Regions from separate parts of the Yersinia alsatica genome, predicted to be linked through region 2. Evidence: predicted binding sites of a transcription regulator. Region 2 holds the regulator's gene; the other holds the start of a gene.

Region 1 (10,233 bases), 1.1 Mb from region 2:
TAACACCGTTTGCCACGATTTTAAGTGCATCGATATCCAGACCTGAGTCCGTTTCATCCAGAATGCATAAAGAGGGCTCCAGTGCCGCCATCTGCAAGATGTCGTTGCGTTTCTTTTCACCGCCGGAAAAACCTACGTTAACCGAACGGGTCAGCAGATCGGCTGGCATTTTGAGCAACTCAATTTTCTCTTCAATAAAGTCGGCAAAATCAAAGCGATCCAAAGGTTCCTGTTGGCGATATTTACGCACGGCATTAACCGCCGTTTGCAGGAAGAAATGGTTACTCACCCCGGGAATTTCCACCGGATATTGGAACGCCAGAAACACACCTTCACCGGCGCGATCTTCTGGGTCCAAATCGAGTAAATCTTTGCCTTTGAACGTCACACTGCCCTCGGTGACTTCATACTCTTCACGCCCAGCCAACGCCGCTGACAAGGTACTTTTCCCTGAGCCATTCGGCCCCATGATGGCATGCACTTCACCGGGTTTGATCTCCAGATCTAACCCTTTAAGGATTTCGTTACCTTCGACACTGACTTTTAAATTCTTGATGCTTAACATAGGTTTCCTTGGTGCGCCTGAGCGCAAAACTTTACTTATGCAGCGAACGCTTAGCCGACACTGTGTTCCAGGCTGATAGCGAGCAATTTCTGTGCTTCGACGGCAAACTCCAGCGGCAACTCAGAGAACACATCCTTACAGAAGCCGTTCACAATCATTGAGATGGCATCATCTTCACTGATACCGCGCTGCAAGCAATAAAACAGTTGGTCATCGCCAATTTTTGAAGTGGTCGCTTCATGCTCCAATTGCGCCGAGCTATTACGCACTTCCACATAGGGGAAAGTGTGCGCGCCGGAGTCTGGGCCAATCAGCATTGAGTCGCATTGGGTGAAATTACGGGCGTTATCCGCTCCGGGTAGAATTTTAACCAAACCACGATAGGTATTTTGGCTATGACCGGCAGAGATCCCTTTGGCAATAATGGTTGATTTGGTGTTTTTGCCGATATGGATCATTTTGGTGCCAGTATCTGCCTGCTGATGACCATTGGTCAGCGCTACCGAGAAGAACTCGCCAATTGAGTTATCCCCTTGCAGAATCACACTGGGGTATTTCCAGGTAATGGCTGAGCCTGTTTCAGATTGAGTCCAGGACATTTTCGACCCTGCCCCTTCACACAAGGCGCGCTTGGTGACAAAGTTGAGAATACCCCCGGTGCTGTCGGCTCCGGCAAACCAGTTCTGCACGGTTGAATATTTCACTTCTGCATTTTTATGCAGAATAACCTCGACCACCGCCGCATGCAGCTGATAGCTATCACGAACCGGTGCCGAGCACCCTTCGATGTAGCTCACGTAGCTGTCTTCGTCAGCAATCAGGATGGTGCGTTCAAACTGGCCCGTTTTCGCGGCATTAATCCGGAAGTAAGTCGATAACTCCATCGGGCAGCGCACCCCTTTAGGGACATAAACAAAGGTACCGTCAGAGGCCACCGCCGCATTGAGTGCGGCAAAAAAGTTATCTTTTGCCGGAACCACCGAACCCAGATACTTACGCACCAGATCCGGATACTCCTGAATTGCTTCACCGAATGAGCAGAAAATAATGCCCTGCTCGGCCAGCTTGCCACGATAGGTGGTGGCAACAGAAACTGAGTCAAAAATAGCATCGACCGCCACTTCTGCCCCTTCACGTACCGGAACACCTAACTGAGCAAAAGCAGATTCGACCTCGGCAGTGAGGTACTCGTTAATATTGTGCTGCGACATATCCTGCGAGGTGGTGCCATCCGCTGACGATTGTTGCACCGCTCCAGGTTGCGAATCACAGCTATCATCACAACTGCCGCAGGATGGCGCGGAGTAATAGCTATAATCCTGATAATCCAGGCTCTTATAATGTGCTTTCAGCCAGTGCGGCTCTTCCATTTGTAGCCAACTTCGATAAGCACCCAAACGAAACTCCAGCATCCATTCAGGTTCATTACGTTTCGCTGAAATGGCGCGAATGACATCTTCATTGATGCCTTTCGCCAACTCATCAGTAGCAAGTTGAGTAAAGAAGCCCTCTTTGTAGCGACCGTCGCTGACCCAAGCCTGCACATCATCTGGAACTTCTACATTGCTTCGTGTCATTTCGTTTACATCGCTCAAACGCCAAAACTCTCGCCACACCCGCAGGAATGCTGAGCTTTAGGGTTATTAAATTTGAAAATTTGATTGAGCCCTTCACGGACGTAATCCACCTCAGTGCCATCGATAAATGGCATCGCTTTGAGGGGGACGTAAAGTCTGGCGCGGCCATGCTCGAAAACCAAAGCATCGCTGGCTGGCTCTTTCGCCATATCCATAACATAGGCAAACCCGGCGCAACCGGATTGCTTGACCCCAAGCTGTAACCCTTTGACTTCCGGGTCCTGCTCCATGAGACGGGTAATTTGCGCAGCAGCGCTGTCGGTTATCGTTACGCCTTGCCAAACGTTGTCATCGAGTGAGAATGTCCCGACGGATTCCTGTTGCATATGCCCTACCTTTTTCTCGCTGATAATTGATAAATCAACACAGATTGATCACAATGGTAGTGATAATAATTATCACTTCAACCGTTTGTTTTGCAGGGATATTAAGAAAAGTGTCGTTTAAACCCCGAATGAGGCGGCAACGAAGATAACATGCTGCGATGGCCGAAGAAGTCGGGAGGAACAAGTACACTTTTATCACTATGAAATAACACGATAATTTCTACAGTGACACTCGAATCCCTTGCTGTCTCAGAGGCTAATCGCAGTCAGTCTCCGAGTTTTTTAAACATTCATAAAAAATACCTATTTCTCCATTAACTTTAGCTGAAAACCTCCGCAGGGGAAACCTATCGTAGAGATTCGCCGCATTTATCGGATAAACAAAATTGTCAGTCGATTGAGAGAAAAAGTAAGTGACTGGACGTTGAATTGCTCAAGGCCGCTGAATCGCCCTGAGCAAAGTAATGACTTGTATTTTATAGGGTTATTTATTGTTAACGGGTTAATACTGCGGTGGTTAAGCGGGAAGTGCAACACAGGTTATCCTGCTCGTCATAGATTTCAATCTGCCAAACTTGATGGCTGCGGCCAACATGAATCGCCCGACAACAACCACGGACTTTGCCAGATCGCACCGCCTTAAGATGGTTGGCATTAATTTCCAACCCCACCACTTGTTGCCCCTCGACAGTACACAGATAACCGGCCATAGAACCCAATGACTCCGCCAACACCACCGACGCGCCGCCATGCAGCAGACCAAAAGGCTGAGTTGTGCGGTTATCTACCGGCATAGTCGCTTCCAGTTCGTCATCTGAGAATCGGGTAAACTCGATGCCCAAATGCCCTACCATGCAGTTTTGGCTTTGCTGATTTAGTTGTTCTAGTGTCGCGGTGCGTTTCCACAGCATTCTGTCTCCCCTTTAGCCTTCGTTCTTGAAATTGCAGCGTTGTTAGCTGCTCTCACTCACCCGAATCACTGAGCCATGTCAGCTCATCGGGATGACTTCGTTTGCCGCCTACCTGCAATTCCAATGACTTTGGCTAATACCTTCGTTCTTGAAATTGCAGCGTTGTTAGCTGCTCTCGTTACTCGGCCCATCCATGGGCCTCGCCTCTGCGAGGCCGCTGCAAGCAGCGTTCAAATCTGCTCCCGGCAGATTTGTCACTTGAACCCACGAGTTAAACCAGCTCAAGCAAAGCCTGTAATGGATGGCGCAAGCCACTGCCTTCAACCCGCTTAACTTGGCTACGGCAAGAATAGCCGGTGGCTAAGCAACGTTTCCCCGGCAGTTTTTGCAATGCTTGCTGCCAGGATAGTGCATAGATACCCAATGAATTATCGATGTTTTTGGCTTCATGGCCATAAGTTCCGGCCATACCGCAGCATCCCACACTGACACTTTCCAGTTTGGCACCGTAACGGGAGAATATCGATATCCAATGCTGGCTACTGGCTGGCAGTGCGGTGGTTTCAGTGCAATGACCAAACAGATACCAGGATTCGCCACTCATTTGCTGTTCTGGACACTCCGGCTGCTCCGCCAGTGCCACCTGCAACCATTCATGCACCAATTGCACATTGAAGTCACCGCGGCTCTCACCCAGAATCTCTTTATATTCATCGCGATAACAGAGCACCAGCGCCGGATCAACCCCCACCATTGGCATGCCCAATTGCGCGATGCGATTCAGGAAATCCGCTGTCTTACGCGCGGTTTTCGCAAATCGTTGTAGGAATCCTTTGATATGCTGAGCTTTACCATTCGGCGAGAATGGCAGTAATACCGGATTAAAGCCCAGTTTTTCCACCAGCCGGACAAAATCAGCCACCACCTGAGCATCATAGTAGCTAGTGAAAGGATCCTGCACGACTAACACATGTTGGCGTCGCTCCGCCTCCGGCAGTTTTTCCAACTGCTCCAGTGTCATGGTGCTGGCATAATGCCCCGACAGCGACTGCTTCAACGTGGGGCTGGAAAGCAGGGGTAAATCCACCATTCCAATGCTTTTACGGCTTAATTCACTGACCCAAGGTTGCTTCAAGAAGAAGTTAAACAGTTTCGGCGTTTTCGCCATCAACGGAGCATAACTTTCAACCCCGGCAACCACATAATCGCGCAGTGGCCGATGATAACGAGTGTGATACAGCTGTAGGAAGCGCGAGCGGAAGCCCGGCACATCAATTTTTATCGGGCACTGGGTCGAGCAAGCTTTACATGCCAGACAGCCCGACATCGCCTCTTTAACTTCATGCGAGAAATCATAATCGCCTTGACGGGCGGCCCAACTATTGCGGGTCTTTTCAATCAAACTGCGCAGACTTGGGCGCTGGGTTGCCAGCCCTTTCTCCAATGCCACGGGATCAACACCTTGGTCGGACAGTAGCCGTAACCACTCGCGCACCAACGTTGCCCGCCCTTTGGGGGAATGAATTCGGTCGCCCGTTATCTTCATTGATGGGCACATTGGGCTGCGAGCATCAAAATTGAAGCATAATCCGTTGCCATTACATTCCATCGCCCCGCGGAAAGAGGTTCTGACCGCCAATGGAATACGTCGGTCCAGCGTCCCGCGCTTATCCGAGGTATCCACTTTCATCATCGGGGCATCACTGCCCAATGGCGAACAAATTTTCCCCGGATTCAACCGATTATCTGGGTCGAACGCGGACTTAATACGCCGCAGTTCGCTGTACAGCACTTCACCGAAAAACTCCGGGCTGTATTCTGCGCGGAAGCCTTTGCCGTGCTCGCCCCACAACAGGCCGCCATAGCGCGCCGTCAGTTGCACCACTTGATCAGAAATCTGCTTCATCAGCATCTCTTGCTGAGGATCGCACATGTCCAGCGCCGGACGCACATGCAACACCCCGGCATCCACATGGCCAAACATGCCATAAGCCAGATTATGGCTATCCAGCAGTTGGCGGAACTCAACAATATAATCGGCCAAATGCTGCGGCGGCACACAAGTGTCTTCGGCGAAGGGGATCGGCTTGGCCTGCCCTTTACTGTTACCGAGCAAACCCACCGCTTTTTTGCGCATACCATAAATACGCTCAATACCGACTAATTCGCTGCAAATCTGATAACCAATAACCCCACCCTCTTGGCTGGACATCAAATCGTCCAAACGTTGGCAAAGCGCCTCCATTTGGCTATCGATGAGTGCCTTATCATCACCAGCGAACTCAACAATATTCAGCCCCAGCATCTCTTTATTGGGAACATCAGTAATAAGTTCTTTGACCGAGTGCCAGACAATATCTTCTTTCGCCAGATTAAGGACTTTTGAGTCCACCGTCTCGACGGACAACGCTTTGGCTTCCACCATAAAAGGCGCATTGCGCAGTGCTGAATTAAAAGAGTCATACTTTACATTCACCAAACGGCGAACTTTGGGCAATGGCGTGATATCCAGCGTGGCTTCGGTGATAAATGCCAAAGTCCCTTCGGCCCCGGTTAAAATCCGCGTGAGGTCAAACGTTTGCAAGTCATCACTGAAAACATGGCGCAGGTCATAACCGGTGAGAAAACGGTTTAATTTAGGGAATTTCTCCAGGATCAGCGCTCGTTGGTCGCGACAGCGATTCAATACCGTCTGGTAGATTCGACCGATGACCGAATCCTCCTGCGCAATCGTTTCCGCCAGTGCCGTCGGCATAGCGCGGGTATCTAGCATCTCACCGCCGAGTAAAATGGCACGTAACCCCAGCACGTGGTCAGAGGTTTTGCCATAGACCAACGAACCCTGACCGGATGCATCAGTGTTGATCATGCCGCCCAATGTGGCGCGGTTACTGGTTGATAATTCTGGCGCGAAGAAATAGCCAAATGGCCGCAGATATTCATTCAGTTGGTCTTTAATCACCCCGGCTTCAACCCGCACCCAACCTTGCTCGGGGTTAATTTCCAAGATGCGATTCATATGGCGCGACATGTCCACCACAATACCGGTGTTCAGCGCCTGACCATTGGTCCCTGTCCCGCCGCCACGTGGCGTAAAGACTAAGGTTTTAAAATTATCCTGCCCAGCCAGACGGCCAATCAGTGCCACATCCGCCGTCGAGCGCGGAAAAACCACCGCATCGGGCAGCAGTTGATAAATACTGTTGTCCGTCGCCATGGTCAGGCGGTCAGCATAGTTAGTGGCGGTATCGCCGGTGAATCCGTTTTGCTTCAAAGCATCCAAAAAATCCAGCACCAACTGAACAACACCGGGTGCCTGAGAAATCTGTGGGATCATTAGTGTGACCCTATCTATATGTGTGTTTGTTTTAAGAACTGTTCCCTTGAGAGATTATCTGGTCGCGACAACCTTTGTCGAATAATTTATGCCAATTCAGAATGATGGGAAAGTGATGGCTATCGACCAAGGATAAATACGGCTATAAACTCTTGAGTATCAAAATTTTATATTGTGCAAATAATGTTCAAACCCTGTCAGGAGCGGATTATTTCGGCACATTTATGACTATCGGATTTTTATTATTCCAGGGACGTTGACCTTTTTTGATAAAATCGCGGCAGTAAAAACGTCAGCTTATCTGTTAAAAGCTGAAGAAATACACCATGATTACTGTTGATACTTAATTAGATTGTGCAAATAACTCATTAGCACAAACTCTAATGAGTTACAGTGCGATGGCCACCTTGCCATGATTTCCGAAGTGAGAACCCACTGATGAATTACCCGCAGCTACGTCGTTTCGATTTACCTAAACTGATGTTTGGGGTGATATTCATTATGATAATGATTGTCGCCAGTTTTTGGGTGGTGCAGCCCTTCGTGATGGGATTTGCCTGGGCTGGCATGGTGGTTATTGCCACCTGGCCGCTGCTGATTAGACTGCAAAAACTGCTCTGGGGTAAGCGCTGGCTGGCGGTGATTGTGATGACCCTACTGCTGATTTTGCTGTTCGTTATCCCCATTGCGTTGCTGGTCAGCAGTCTGGTTGAGAATAGTGGGCCGCTTATTCAGTGGGCCTCCAGCCCCTCTAATTTGCACATGCCGGATGTCACCTGGCTGAAAACAATCCCCATGGTCGGCAATAAACTGTATAGCGGCTGGCATACATTAATAGCCGGTGGTGGCAATGCCATCATTGCCAAAGTTCAGCCCTATATTGGTGCGTCCGTAACTTGGCTGGTGGCACAAGCTGCACATGTTGGCTATTTCTTGATTCATCTGGCATTGATGTTGTTGTTCAGTGTGCTGCTTTATTTCCATGGCGAGCAAGTCGGTTTAGCCATTCGACATTTTGCGGTGCGGGCTGCGGATAAACGCGGTGATGCCGTGGTGGTATTGGCCGCTAAAGCTATTCGTGCTGTGGCTTTAGGGGTGGTGGTGACCGCGCTGGTTCAGGCGGTGTTGGGTGGGATTGGCCTGGCGGTTTCCGGGGTGCAATATGCCACATTATTTACAGTATTGATGTTTGTCTGCTGTGTCGCCCAGCTTGGGCCACTGCTGATACTCATTCCTGCGGTCATTTGGCTCTACTGGACGGGGGATTCAACTTGGGGCACCATTTTATTGGTGTGGAGTTGTATCGTCGGGACAATGGACAACGTATTGCGCCCTTATCTGATCCGTATGGAAGCCGACATGCCCATGATTCTCATTCTCTCTGGGGTTATTGGCGGCTTGCTGTCATTTGGAATGATTGGGTTATTTATCGGCCCTGTGGTGTTGGCTATTTCCTACCGCCTAACTGCGGCTTGGGTCAGCGAAGCACCGGAGCCAGAAGAGAGTATTACCGAAGTCGCTAAACATTTAGAGGAACTTTAGTAATGACATCCTGTAAACTTTAAAATGACGGCGACAGGGGTTTGGTAGTTATGCTACTGAACCCCTATTCTCCAGCAACATCCGCTATTATAAATAAACAATAGCCGTTTAAATTCCCACATTCATATTCTTGACGACCAATTATATCAGGTATTAAATAAGATAATTATTAATAACCAAATGAAATCACTTCTTCCGTAAATATTTATTTAATCTATTTTATTCAGACAATTCTCAATGACTAACTCACGGAATTTATTTACTATTATGCTGTAGTAATGATTTCCCCTGAGACATTTAAATAAATCATCTCGTAATGGCTTATTTAAATATCTGTAATCGAATACACGTATTGCTGTGTGTAGTCTTTGCCTGTCACCTAAGACGGGCTTTTTTTTTATTATATCCTTTCTGCATGCGCGTTGGCTGCACTCAATCACCCGAATCGCTTACTCAAGTAAACTCATCGTGATTCATTCTCTTGCCGCCTTCCTGCAATTCGAATTATTTTGGCTATATTAGCTTTAATGACTATTTGCTCTTTTTTTAATTTATCTTCTCTGTGTCCTAAATTAAACCATTGCATGACTTTATCTTGCTAATGCAATTAATTGTCATTTAAAAATGATAAAAAAAAAATCCGCAACCTGAGCTGCGGATTAATCAATATATTGGAGAATTAGTGCTGAGTATGTTGCGCCAGACTTAACCAGGTTTGCACGACGGTATCAGGATTAAGAGACAAACTATCGATCCCTTGCTCCATCAACCACAAAGCAAAATCTTCATGGTCTGAAGGGCCCTGACCACAAATACCCACGTATTTCCCCTGCCGTTTAGCCGCTGTAATCGCCATTGATAACAATGCTTTTACTGCTTCATTGCGCTCATCAAACAATTCAGACACTACACCAGAGTCACGATCCAGCCCCAACGTTAGCTGAGTCATATCGTTAGAACCAATGGAGAAACCATCAAAATGCGCCAGGAACTGGTCAGCTAGCAGCGCATTCGATGGGATTTCACACATCATAATGATCTTTAAGCCATTCTCACCGCGTTTAAGGCCTTGTTTCGCCAACTCGGCAACCACTGCCTCAGCCTGAGCCACTGTGCGCACGAAAGGCACCATCACCTCAATGTTAGTCAGCCCCATCACATTACGCACCCGTTTCACCGCCTCACACTCCAGAGCGAAGCAATCACGGAAGCTATCTGCGACATAGCGGCCCGCCCCACGGAAGCCCAGCATTGGGTTCTCTTCGTGTGGCTCATAAGCTTCGCCACCGACCAAATTGGCATACTCGTTAGATTTAAAATCTGACAAACGCACAATTACACGTTTTGGCCAAAATGCCGCGCCCAGGGTAGAAATCCCTTCGGTTAAGCGACCAACATAAAACTCGACGGGATCGTCATAGCCGTTCATCAGTGCTTTGATCTCGGCTTGAATGGCCGGTGGCTGAATATCGAACTCCAGCAGTGCTTTTGGATGCACGCCAATCATGCGGTTGATGATAAATTCCAGCCGAGCCAACCCGACGCCTTCATTGGGCAGACGAGCAAAGTCGAAAGCCCGGTCTGGGTTACCGACATTCATCATGATTTTCAACGGCAAGTCGGGTAATTCTGTCACTTGTGAACTTTGAATCGAGAAATCGAGCAGTTCATGATAAACGTAGCCAGTATCCCCCTCCGCGCAGGAAACCGTGACGTTTTGCCCCTCATGCAAAATATCGGTGGCATTACCACAACCCACTACCGCAGGTATCCCCAATTCACGCGCAATAATGGCCGCATGACAGGTTCGTCCACCCCGGTTGGTCACAATAGCGGAAGCCTTTTTCATGATGGGTTCCCAATCAGGGTCAGTCATGTCTGTTACCAGTACATCACCAGCCTGAATGCGATCCAT
Region 2 (10,233 bases):
GGTGGCAAATGCAAATTCAAGCTGTAGGATACTAGGTCACTCAATGCATTCTATCTATGTTCTCAACTTGAAACGTGTAAACCAAATCATCAAGCTTCTTGATGTAAATCCCTTGTAGTCCGCTACCTATGGCAAAAGAACAAACGGATCGCACGACGCTGGATCTGTTCGCAGATGAACGCCGTCCGGGGCGACCGAAAACAAACCCATTATCCCGTGATGAACAGCTTAGAATTAATAAGCGAAATCAACTACGGCGCGATAAAGTACGTGGCTTACGACGCGTGGAACTGAAAATTAATGCTGATGCCGTCGATGCTCTCAACAGCCTTGCTGAGCAGCGTAACATCAGCCGCAGTGAACTGATTGAACAGATGTTACTTGCTCAATTAGAGCACTCACAAGACGGATTTTAACCTTTCGGTTACCACGACGGCGTGGCGTAATCCATTGCGCCACGCCGTTATTACTTTATCCCCTATCTCTTAGAATGTTTCCCAGTTTGCATTGCTGTCTAGCTTGCTGGCAGCAGGTGCTACTGCCAATACTTTCGCCCGCGGTTTTGCCGCCGGTTTTGCTCGCGCCTCGTCTGACTGCAATTTAAACACGGCAACCGCCCGGTTCAACTGAGTGGCTTGTTCCTCGAGTGAAGCGGCAGCTCGGGAAGCTTCTTGTACTAATGCGGCATTCTGCTGGGTCACACTGTCCATTTCAGCCACCGCCTGCCCAACCTGAGTGATACCTTTGCTTTGCTCATCAGAAGCAGATGCAATCTCGCCCATCAAATCAGTCACATTGGTGATGGAACGCACAATCTCATCCATAGTTGCACCGGCGCTCTCCACCAGAGCTGAACCACTGCTGACCCGGCTAACCGACTCATTAATCAAACTATCAATCTCTTTCGCGGCTTGTGCACTGCGCTGAGCAAGATTACGTACTTCACTGGCCACCACGGCAAAACCACGGCCTTGTTCACCGGCGCGGGCCGCTTCAACTGCCGCATTCAGCGCCAGGATATTAGTTTGGAAAGCGATACTGTTAATCACAGTCGTGATATCGGCGATTTTGCGCGAACTGGCTGAAATCTCATTCATGGTATTCACCACATCCGCCACCAACACGCCGCCTTTTTTCGCAGTTGCCGAGGCATTAGCCGCCAGTTGGCTGGCATGATGCGCATTATCAGCATTGTGTTTTACCGTCGCGGTTAGCTGCTCCATGCTCGCGGCGGTTTCTTCAAGGGCGGCAGCCTGCTGCTCGGTACGGGATGATAAATCGGTATTACCCGCAGAAATCTCGGCGGCACCATGGTAAATCCCATCAGTGCTGCTACGAATCGCTTGCACGGTGTTGACCAGACTGGTTTGCACATCACGTAACAGCGGAAATAATTGCCCAACACAATTACGGCCAAAATCAACAATAGGCTGCCCCAATTGACCGGAAGCAATCACCCGGAAATGCGCACGAATATCGTCTAATGGACGTACCAGATTGGCCACCAGATAGCGGTCTGTTGCCAATAAAATCACCAGACCGGCGATCAGCGCAGAGATAAGCGTAATGCTGCTTACTTTGGTTAAGTGCGAGAATTGATCTTTCGCCACGCCAATAGCTTTAGATGCAGCCTGATTAAATGTTTCGGCGACAGCCCCATATTGGCGGCTCAACGCTGGCACGGTTTTTTTGGCTAAATCCTGATAAACCGCACTATTGTTGTCCATTGCCGCCTGATAAAGCGGCGTTACGCCCTGTTCAATTAATCCACTCCATCCATCAATCACTCCAGCGACTAAAGCGGGATCAATTTGTGCGTGGTCGATAGCTTTAAATTCTGCGAGCTTTTTCTTCAGATTATCCAGCGCGACGTTAGATGAGCTGAGTTCTTTATCTGCATCCGCGATATTACCGTTTTGGCGATAATCCACCGACCGGGCAAGACGAGTCACCATACGAAAATATTGGTCCGTCCCCTGATTGACCAAATTCATGTTTTCCACCAACACCGCATTGGCGTTAGAAGATTGGGTCAGTTGATTGAGTGATAGCAGCGTATAAGCCGATACACCGCCCCAGAGCAGACAAAAAGCGCCAAGCACCCAAAGTAATGCTGCCCTGATGGTAATATTTTTTAAAACCTGCATGTTCGTTCCCCTTATATATCGGATGGTTACCGTTAGAGACTCTGGTGTTATTTGATGACCGAAAAGCAATAAAGGACGTTCCATACAGCTAACGACGACTCCTTTCCCGACAAACTCTCATCTGACGGTTTTCCCCCTGGCACCGCAAATTGCAACCTTCCGGTTACACAAAGGTTATCGGCAATGACATTGCAAGATTGAGCGACTCACAAAAATTTAATATCACATAAACTTGATATGAGCCCGAGGGCGTTTTCTGGCATGATGTCGCCCTATACATGTGTTATATTGTTGGGCAACGCGCTCAGTGTTTAACATAACTATTTGAATTTAAAAGGTATTAAGTTATATGGCAACTGTAGGCATTTTCTTTGGCAGCGATACTGGCAATACCGAAAACATTGCCAAGATGATCCAAAAGCAACTGGGCAAAGATGTTGCTGAGGTTCACGACATTGCTAAAAGCAGTAAAGAAGATTTAGAAGGCTTCGATATTCTGCTGCTTGGTATCCCAACTTGGTATTACGGTGAAGCCCAATGTGATTGGGATGATTTCTTCCCAACATTGGAAGAGATCGATTTTAACGGCAAGCTAGTGGCTTTGTTCGGTTGTGGCGATCAGGAAGACTACGCAGAATATTTCTGTGATGCGATGGGTACCGTGCGCGATATCATCGAACCTCGCGGTGCTGCAATCGTCGGTCACTGGCCAACCGCTGGCTACCACTTCGAAGCCTCTAAAGGCTTGGCTGATGATGATCACTTCATTGGTTTAGCCATTGATGAAGATAGGCAGCCAGAACTGACGAATGAACGTGTTGAAGCTTGGGTAAAACAGATCAGCGAAGAACTGAATTTGGCCGAGATCACCGGTTAATTTGTTAGATCGGAAACGCTGAGGTGATATTGCATAGCGCCGAGCGTTTCCGTTAACTCTCCTCCCCCTTTGAACTCTTTTTTTGTCTGCCCCAACCCTTTAATCCCATTTTGCCAAAGCCAATAACCGCAAAATATGCGCGGTGTCATTTGTTGTCAGAATGAGCTTTGTTAAGCAGCCCACAAATCAGCAGCATGATGCGTGCAAAATGAAAATAAACCGCTACAAATTTGTAACGTTGCCTATAGCGGCCTTATACTTAAATGATGCAACAATCCCATTCATCAATACATTGCATGATTAATCGGACAAAGTGTGCAATTATATCTTTGTTAACAACCACGGTTTTCATTTAGGGCTAGCAGTTCTATAATGAGACGCAATCGTAATGATTGCGCCACGGATGTCATAGGCTGAACAGCCTTAATTTGAATCGATAGTAACAGGACTGAATCCGCATGACTGACAACAACAAAGCCTTAAAAAACGCTGGTTTGAAGGTAACACTGCCCCGTCTTAAGATTCTGGAAGTGTTGCAAAATCCAGAGTGCCACCATGTCAGTGCGGAAGATCTTTATAAAAAGCTGATTGATATGGGCGAAGAAATTGGTTTGGCGACGGTTTACCGTGTACTGAACCAGTTTGATGATGCCGGTATTGTTACCCGCCACAATTTCGAAGGCGGCAAATCAGTCTTTGAGCTGACGCAGCAACATCATCACGATCACCTGATTTGCCTGGATTGTGGCAAAGTGATTGAGTTTAGTAATGAATCCATTGAATCTCTTCAACGTGAAATTGCTAAACAGCATGGTATCAAGCTGACTAACCACAGTCTGTATCTATACGGCCACTGTGAGACCGGCGATTGCCGTGAAAATGAGTCTGCGCACGATAAAAGATAAAATATGCCCATCATCTTTCACACTGCAGGTGTGTTGGCTGGCTCTCACTCACCCGAATCACTTACTGATGTAAGCTCATCGGGATTCTATCGATAGCCACCTTCCTGCACTTTGATATTTATTGGGCATGATATTATCGCATTGATTTTATAAAGACTTTAAGCGCTGAGATTTTAAGTACCGAATAACCTTAGGGTTTGTTTTTAATCCAGATAACGGCACTCTATTATCTGGATAGCATTATCCATCAGCAAGATGGCCACCTTTCCTGTTCAGTCGGGAGTCAGGTGGTCATTCTTATTTATATCTCGCCCCTCCGCCGTTCATGTTTGTCCCTTACTCGTTTCGACGTCAATGTATCTCACTGCCCTTATCAGGGTGCTATGGCACTATTTTGGGCAAAAAAAAACCCGGACTTGCCGGGGGAAAAACCATCAACTCAACTTCACTTAATATTGTTTACCTAAAGAACCTAGCAAACAGGAGATAACATCAGACACAGCACTTTAACAACAATCATCAAACTTTCACTGGCTCAGCGCGGCTACTGCGCTTTCCGTCTGGGCTAGTCGAGCGGATTAACACATCACCGCTGACTTTAGATTGCACCTTGACATCATACTTCTGCCACTGCTTACCGCCATCAGTGGAATACTCGATAATCAGCCCCGGCAAGGAGATATTGGCTTCCAATACGCCGTTGACCACACGAGCCCCCGGTACCGGCAAGCGGTATGCAATACCGGCTTTATCCAGTTTTGCCAATTCGCGCTGGCCCATGATATTAGCGAAGCGCTGCCAATCGGTGTTCAATGCCACGGTATCGACCAGATGTGTTTCGCCACCTTGGTACTCTCGGCCCGCCTTGTAATCTTGTTCCCAAGATGCGCGGTGCCAGGCACGTTCAGCCAGCGGCAATACCCGTGGGAAAATCATGTATTCCATCTGTTGGTCAGTACGTACGGTTTCATTCCATGATTGACCTGAAATCCCGTGCACACCCGGCCATGGCTTATCACTCTTCGCACTGAAATGGTTGCCATCACGGTCAACCGAGGTTTCGGCGTTTTGCGGCATGTTATCTGGGGCAAAACTGAAGACTTTGGCTTCATCACTAAAACGCGTCGCCCAGTAGTAACCGCGTTCATTCGGATTAACTTCATAAGGCATATCGAAGTAGACATAATCCGGGTTAGAGGCAACCACTTCATAACCTTTATTGGCCCAATCATTGATGGAGTCAGCCCCGCCCCAGTAGAGGGTATCCCAGAAGTTAACGCCAACCCGTTTGGTCGCAAAGGCTTTCGAATCCTTAGCGTCTTTCAAACCATCTTGCCAAGCCTGCATTTTTTCGATGCCGTGAGCATTAACCAGTTTGCTGACTTCAATAGCGAAGTGGCTGGAGAGATGCTCAACATCCTGAATTTTGCCTTGCTTGACCATGTCCTGACATACCTGAGACTTAGCCCATGGCTTATCTTCAACACTCTTATCAATGATGCCTTTGCCCGGCTCAATGGTGCCATTTTTGTCTTGGAAACCGGCTCCCAGACGAATGTTTTTCGCTTCATCACCACCAAAATGCCACGTGGTTAATGGCATGCCCGCTTCTTTGTGCATCTGGGCCATTTCGCCAATCACTTTATCGACAAAACGCTTCGATGAATCCAGACACGGGTTCAGATAACTTTTGCGCTCATAGAACTGCACCGAGGTGGTGTTGGAGTCATCTGTCGGGTCAAGCAAGCGGAATTCGTTAGCTTCTTTCTCTTTGCCCTGCTTCATCAAATTGTTGTAACGCGCTTCCATCGACACCACTGCCGCACGGGCGTGGGCTGGCATATCAATTTCAGGAATGACGTCAATTTGGCGAGCTTTAGCGTATTTCAGAATTTCAATGTAGTCATCACGGGTAAAGTGGCCGGAACCCAGATTATTGCTATCCGGACCAGAACCCAGTTGTGGCAATAAGCAGGTATTTTCTGTCAAATCGTGGCAGCGTTTGCTCCCCACATCGGTCAGCTCCGGCAAGCCAGGGATCTCAATGCGCCAGCCTTCATCATCACTCAAGTGGAAGTGGAATTTGTTCAGCTTATAAGCGGCCATCTGATCCAGCAGGCGCAGCACCGCATCTTTGGTTTTGAAGTTACGTCCAACATCGAGGAAAACACCACGGTATTCGAAACGTGGCGCGTCTTTCGCATCTAATGTGGCGATTTTCTTGCTGCCATCCGTCGGCACTAAAGAGAGGATCGATTGCAGGCCGTAGAACACCCCAGCCGGATCAAAGCCAATAACTTGCGCGCCTTTCTCGCCAATCTTCAGCTCATAAGCACCGGAAACCGCCAAATCACCTTTAAAGAGCGCGGGCTGAATTGACGTTTTAATTGGGAAACCGGCCGAATTGCTGGTCAGGCCGAGTAATTCAAAACGCTGCTGGGCAGCTTGAGCCGCTGGCTTGGGTAAAGCACTCAAATCCAGTGCTACACCTTTACTCAAGTCGGCATCTTGCTGATGAACGGTGACTTGCATTGGCGTCGGGATAATCTGACCACGCAGGTTAGCCGCCGCTAAGGTTTTCACGGCTTCGTTTTTGGCGAAACGGGACTCTGGCGTCATCAGCACGTTATTATCGTCTTTGGTGCGTTTCCACTGATCGCCGGTAAACTGCGTGAGGTATTCGTTGATATCCTCGGTATCGGTACTTTTCAGTACTTTTGGCTTGGCATCGCCGGAAGTGGCATACCAACGCGGCATAAAGTCAGTGGCAAATAACTGCCAGTATTCGCCGGTTATCGGGATTTCAACCGCCTGATTAGCCGGGAACCCGGTGAACTTCGCCGTTGGCTCAATTTTATGCAGGTCACCCGTTAGGTGAGTAATTTTGAACTGATCATTATCTACAGTCAGAATCTGACGGATGCTGTGGAAGTAAATGGCCCAGTCTTGGCCTTTGATCTCGTCCCCGGTGTTGGTCAGAGTAATCATTACTTTATTACATGATGCCCAATCAGCACCCAACTTGGCACAATCAACACCATTTTCAGCCGCACGGTTGTCTAATATTTTATAGTTAACTTTCAAGGTGCTGAGCTGGTCAACAATCTGTTGATTGGTGGTGTCCGCATTGGCGTACCCCATCAAGCCAAAGGTTGCGGTTATCGCCGCTAACGCATTTAATTTGAATTTGTTCATCACTAACCTCATCCGTAATTAATAATTGCTGCCAACATTGCTACTGGAAGTATTACTGCTGGCAGAATTATTGTTAGTTTCAATTTCTGTAGCTGATTTATTGATGCTGCAGATGGCATGTTTTGAAGATTAATTATTGCTGCGGATCTCTTGCCATAGCTTGCCGCACTGCGCGTCATAAGCCTGGCCGTTACCGGTATGAGCCGCATCAATACAGCGCTGATAATCCAATACCCGCACCGTTTCTTTATCAGTGAAAGCCTGATGGGCTCTCTCTTGTTTCAAGACATTCAGCACCGCTTTGCAAGGTATCAGCCTTTCTGGTGAACCTTCAGTGGCTTGAATACAGGCGCTATAAGCTTGTTTAAGTTTGCTATCTTCTGGCTGAACCGGCCCTTGTGGGGCACAGGCACTTAATCCCACCACGGCAGCAAGAACAAAAAGTATTTTTTTCATGGCAGCACTCCATTATGTCCCCGGGGTGGTTACCGGGGATGGCAATCTAAAAATCAGAAGATAGTAAATGGTGCAATAACGATGAATTTAACGTCTTTCTCATCCTGGAATACGTTGCCGAAACCACCGCCATAGCTTGGAATGTTGGTATGGTTGTCGTACATGGTGTAATGCAATTTGAATAATGTGCCTTTCGCCCGGCCCTCTTGCAGGGTGTAGAGCACGTCGAAGTTCCATGCAGATTCTTTCAGGCGCACATTCTGGTCAAAGATTGGGTTGGTACTTGGTTTAGCATCCCAACCATAGGCATAAGAAGTCCCGACCGACCAACCGGCCATATTCCAGTTTTTCAGGTCATACATCACGCCACCGAACAGCGCTTTTTCGCCGTTGGCGTTGAAGTCAGAGCGAGAATCCCACCACACGTCCAGACGACCATTTGAAGTCGCGTAGCCTGGGGTCATACGTTGCAGGAAGTAACCTTGGTTGCCATCAGCTTTGGCCCAAGTCCCTTCCAAACGCCAGTCAAATGGACCCGTGGTGTAACCCAAGGTCAGTGCTTGTAACCAGGCCAGACCGTCATAGACATCATTAACATCTTTGAAGCCGCCATCAACTTTGTCTTTGGCGCCGTAGAACTGGTAGGAAGTACGCAGATCATTGCCAGCAACCGGGAAGGCATAAGATGCCTTGGCAAAATACTGGTCCATGTAGTCTTTGGCCTGACCGAATGCAGCTTCCAGTACCAGTTTATTTTTGAAGTCGTATTTGGCACCGAATGAATGCAGGTAGCTCACGCCGGTTTTACCGTCAGCCTGACGGAAGTTGTACATGTTCTGATACCACGGAGCTTTATATTCATCAGTCCACATGTAAGACATGGACAGAGCACCGGCAGTATCGAAATCAAATTTCGCGCCGCCTTCAGCACCACGGTAAGTCCCTGGCATGAAGCTCCAATGTGGTGCTAGCAGTGTCTGGCCGGTGGGTTGGATATAACCGCCACGCGCCCAGAAATCGCCCAATTTGAATTTGGCCGCCGCTTTGTAAACACTGACGCCACTCTTATCGCCAGTCCATTTTTCATCCCAACGGGTTTTAGCATCACTGAAACCAATTTCGTTTGGTGCCGCCGGGCCACTGTTGGTCATTTCAACTGCGCCAAAGGCCGCTAAGTCGATACCGAACATATCTGCCGCATAGCCGGAGGAGAAGTCCAGGTTGGCGTTAAAGGTGGAGTGATGCAGGTTGGCGACATACTTACCGTATTCAGCACTACCTGGAGTTAAATCTTTACGGTCACGCTGGCGCTGCCAATAGTAAATACCGCCGGTCAGTGACGAATCATCAATAAAACCTTCAGCTTTGGCCTCTGGGGTTGCCATAAAGCCAGTTCCTAACAGTGCACCCGCGACTGCGAGCGCTAACGTTTTACGTTTAGCACCGTGCATAACCATATAAAAAAATTCCTCTTTGACATCACATTTAAAGTGCTTTGCCTGTATTCACCACTGCTTACAGACTTAGCCTCAAAGAAACCCTAAGTGGGTAAAATTTTGTCGGGAAGAAATCTCCACCCGCTATTGCTATTGCGAAAAACAAACTCTCTTGAAGATTGCTGCTGGAGTACAGACTATTTTTCGCGACGCGAATTATCAATCAAAAAAGAAGCTAATTATTCAAAGTATGACAACGAGCACATAACTGTGAAAAAATATTACAGAGGTCACAAAAGCTTTAAAAACAATGCATAACGACAAAGTGCCGAATGAAAATAGTCTCTCATTGACATCTTGAATGGTTTCAGCAAACTGAATAAAACATGTCTTTTTGTGAAAAAAATAGCGATATTTATTCAGTTAATTCGTAAAGCGAATATTTAAGAAAGACTTACAGACAGGTGCTCTCAAGAGAGAAAGGAAAGCAATCTTTCGAGATTGACCAAGGGATAAAGCGTAGCGAGAGGATAAAAGAGGGGGTGCAATCGGTGTTTAGTAAAAGAAACTATGCCATCAATTCCATAAAAAAGGCGCAGCCTAAGCCACGCCTTTTCTGAACACTAAAAATTAATTAGCCGCTTTTGCAGCCCATGTATCACGCAGACCTACAGTGCGGTTAAACACTAAGGCATCTGGACGTGAATAATGGCTATCAGCACAGAAATAACCTTCACGCTCAAATTGATAGGTTCTCTCTGGTACAGCATCAACCAGACTTGGTTCAACAAAGCCATGACGGATAATCAAAGACTCAGGGTTGATGGTCGACAGGAAGTCGTCCGCCGCCGCTGGGTTTGGTACGCTAAACAAACGGTCGTATAAACGAATCTCCGCTGGTAAGGCGTACTTAACAGATACCCAATGGATAACACCTTTAACTTTGCGGCCGTCAGCAGGGTCTTTGTTCAAGGTTTCTGGGTCATAGCTGCAATAAAGCGTAGTGACATTACCTGCGGCATCTTTCTCAACCCGCTCAGCTTTAAGAACATAAGCATTACGCAGGCGCACTTCTTTACCCAGTACCAAACGCTTATATTGCTTATTAGCTTCTTCGCGGAAGTCAGCACGATCGATATAAATTTCGCTATCGAATGGTACCTGACGAGTGCCCATCTCCGGATTATTCGGATGATTTGGCATGGTCAGCCACTCTT

What was found. The regulator Fur, encoded in region 2, represses iron uptake genes when iron is present. The targets are predictions, from matches to a motif close to ATAATAATGAGAACNACTATCAA.
Positions count from the first base shown of each region.
Region 1: sufA (Fe-S cluster assembly scaffold SufA) is a predicted target of Fur. The motif match lies at 2,582-2,604, and genes of this name have one in related genera.

Region 1 is NZ_CP104006.1:3,002,933-3,013,165, reverse strand. Features, by position in the region: gene sufC (Fe-S cluster assembly ATPase SufC) at 1-565, opposite strand, end outside; gene sufB (Fe-S cluster assembly protein SufB) at 616-2,142, opposite strand; gene sufA (Fe-S cluster assembly scaffold SufA) at 2,157-2,528, opposite strand; gene N0H69_RS13415 (hotdog fold thioesterase) at 3,023-3,439, opposite strand; gene ydiJ (D-2-hydroxyglutarate dehydrogenase YdiJ) at 3,711-6,776, opposite strand; gene ydiK (AI-2E family transporter YdiK) at 7,215-8,318, shown strand; RNA gene rprA (antisense sRNA RprA) at 8,610-8,718, shown strand; gene ppsA (phosphoenolpyruvate synthase) at 8,998-10,233, opposite strand, start outside.
Region 2 is NZ_CP104006.1:4,111,870-4,122,102, forward strand. Features, by position in the region: gene ybfE (LexA regulated protein) at 129-416, shown strand; gene N0H69_RS18425 (methyl-accepting chemotaxis protein) at 486-2,147, opposite strand; gene fldA (flavodoxin FldA) at 2,497-3,024, shown strand; gene fur (ferric iron uptake transcriptional regulator) at 3,483-3,929, shown strand; gene N0H69_RS18440 (beta-N-acetylhexosaminidase) at 4,449-7,124, opposite strand; gene chiQ (ChiQ/YbfN family lipoprotein) at 7,254-7,580, opposite strand; gene chiP (chitoporin ChiP) at 7,634-9,037, opposite strand; gene glnS (glutamine--tRNA ligase) at 9,647-10,233, opposite strand, start outside.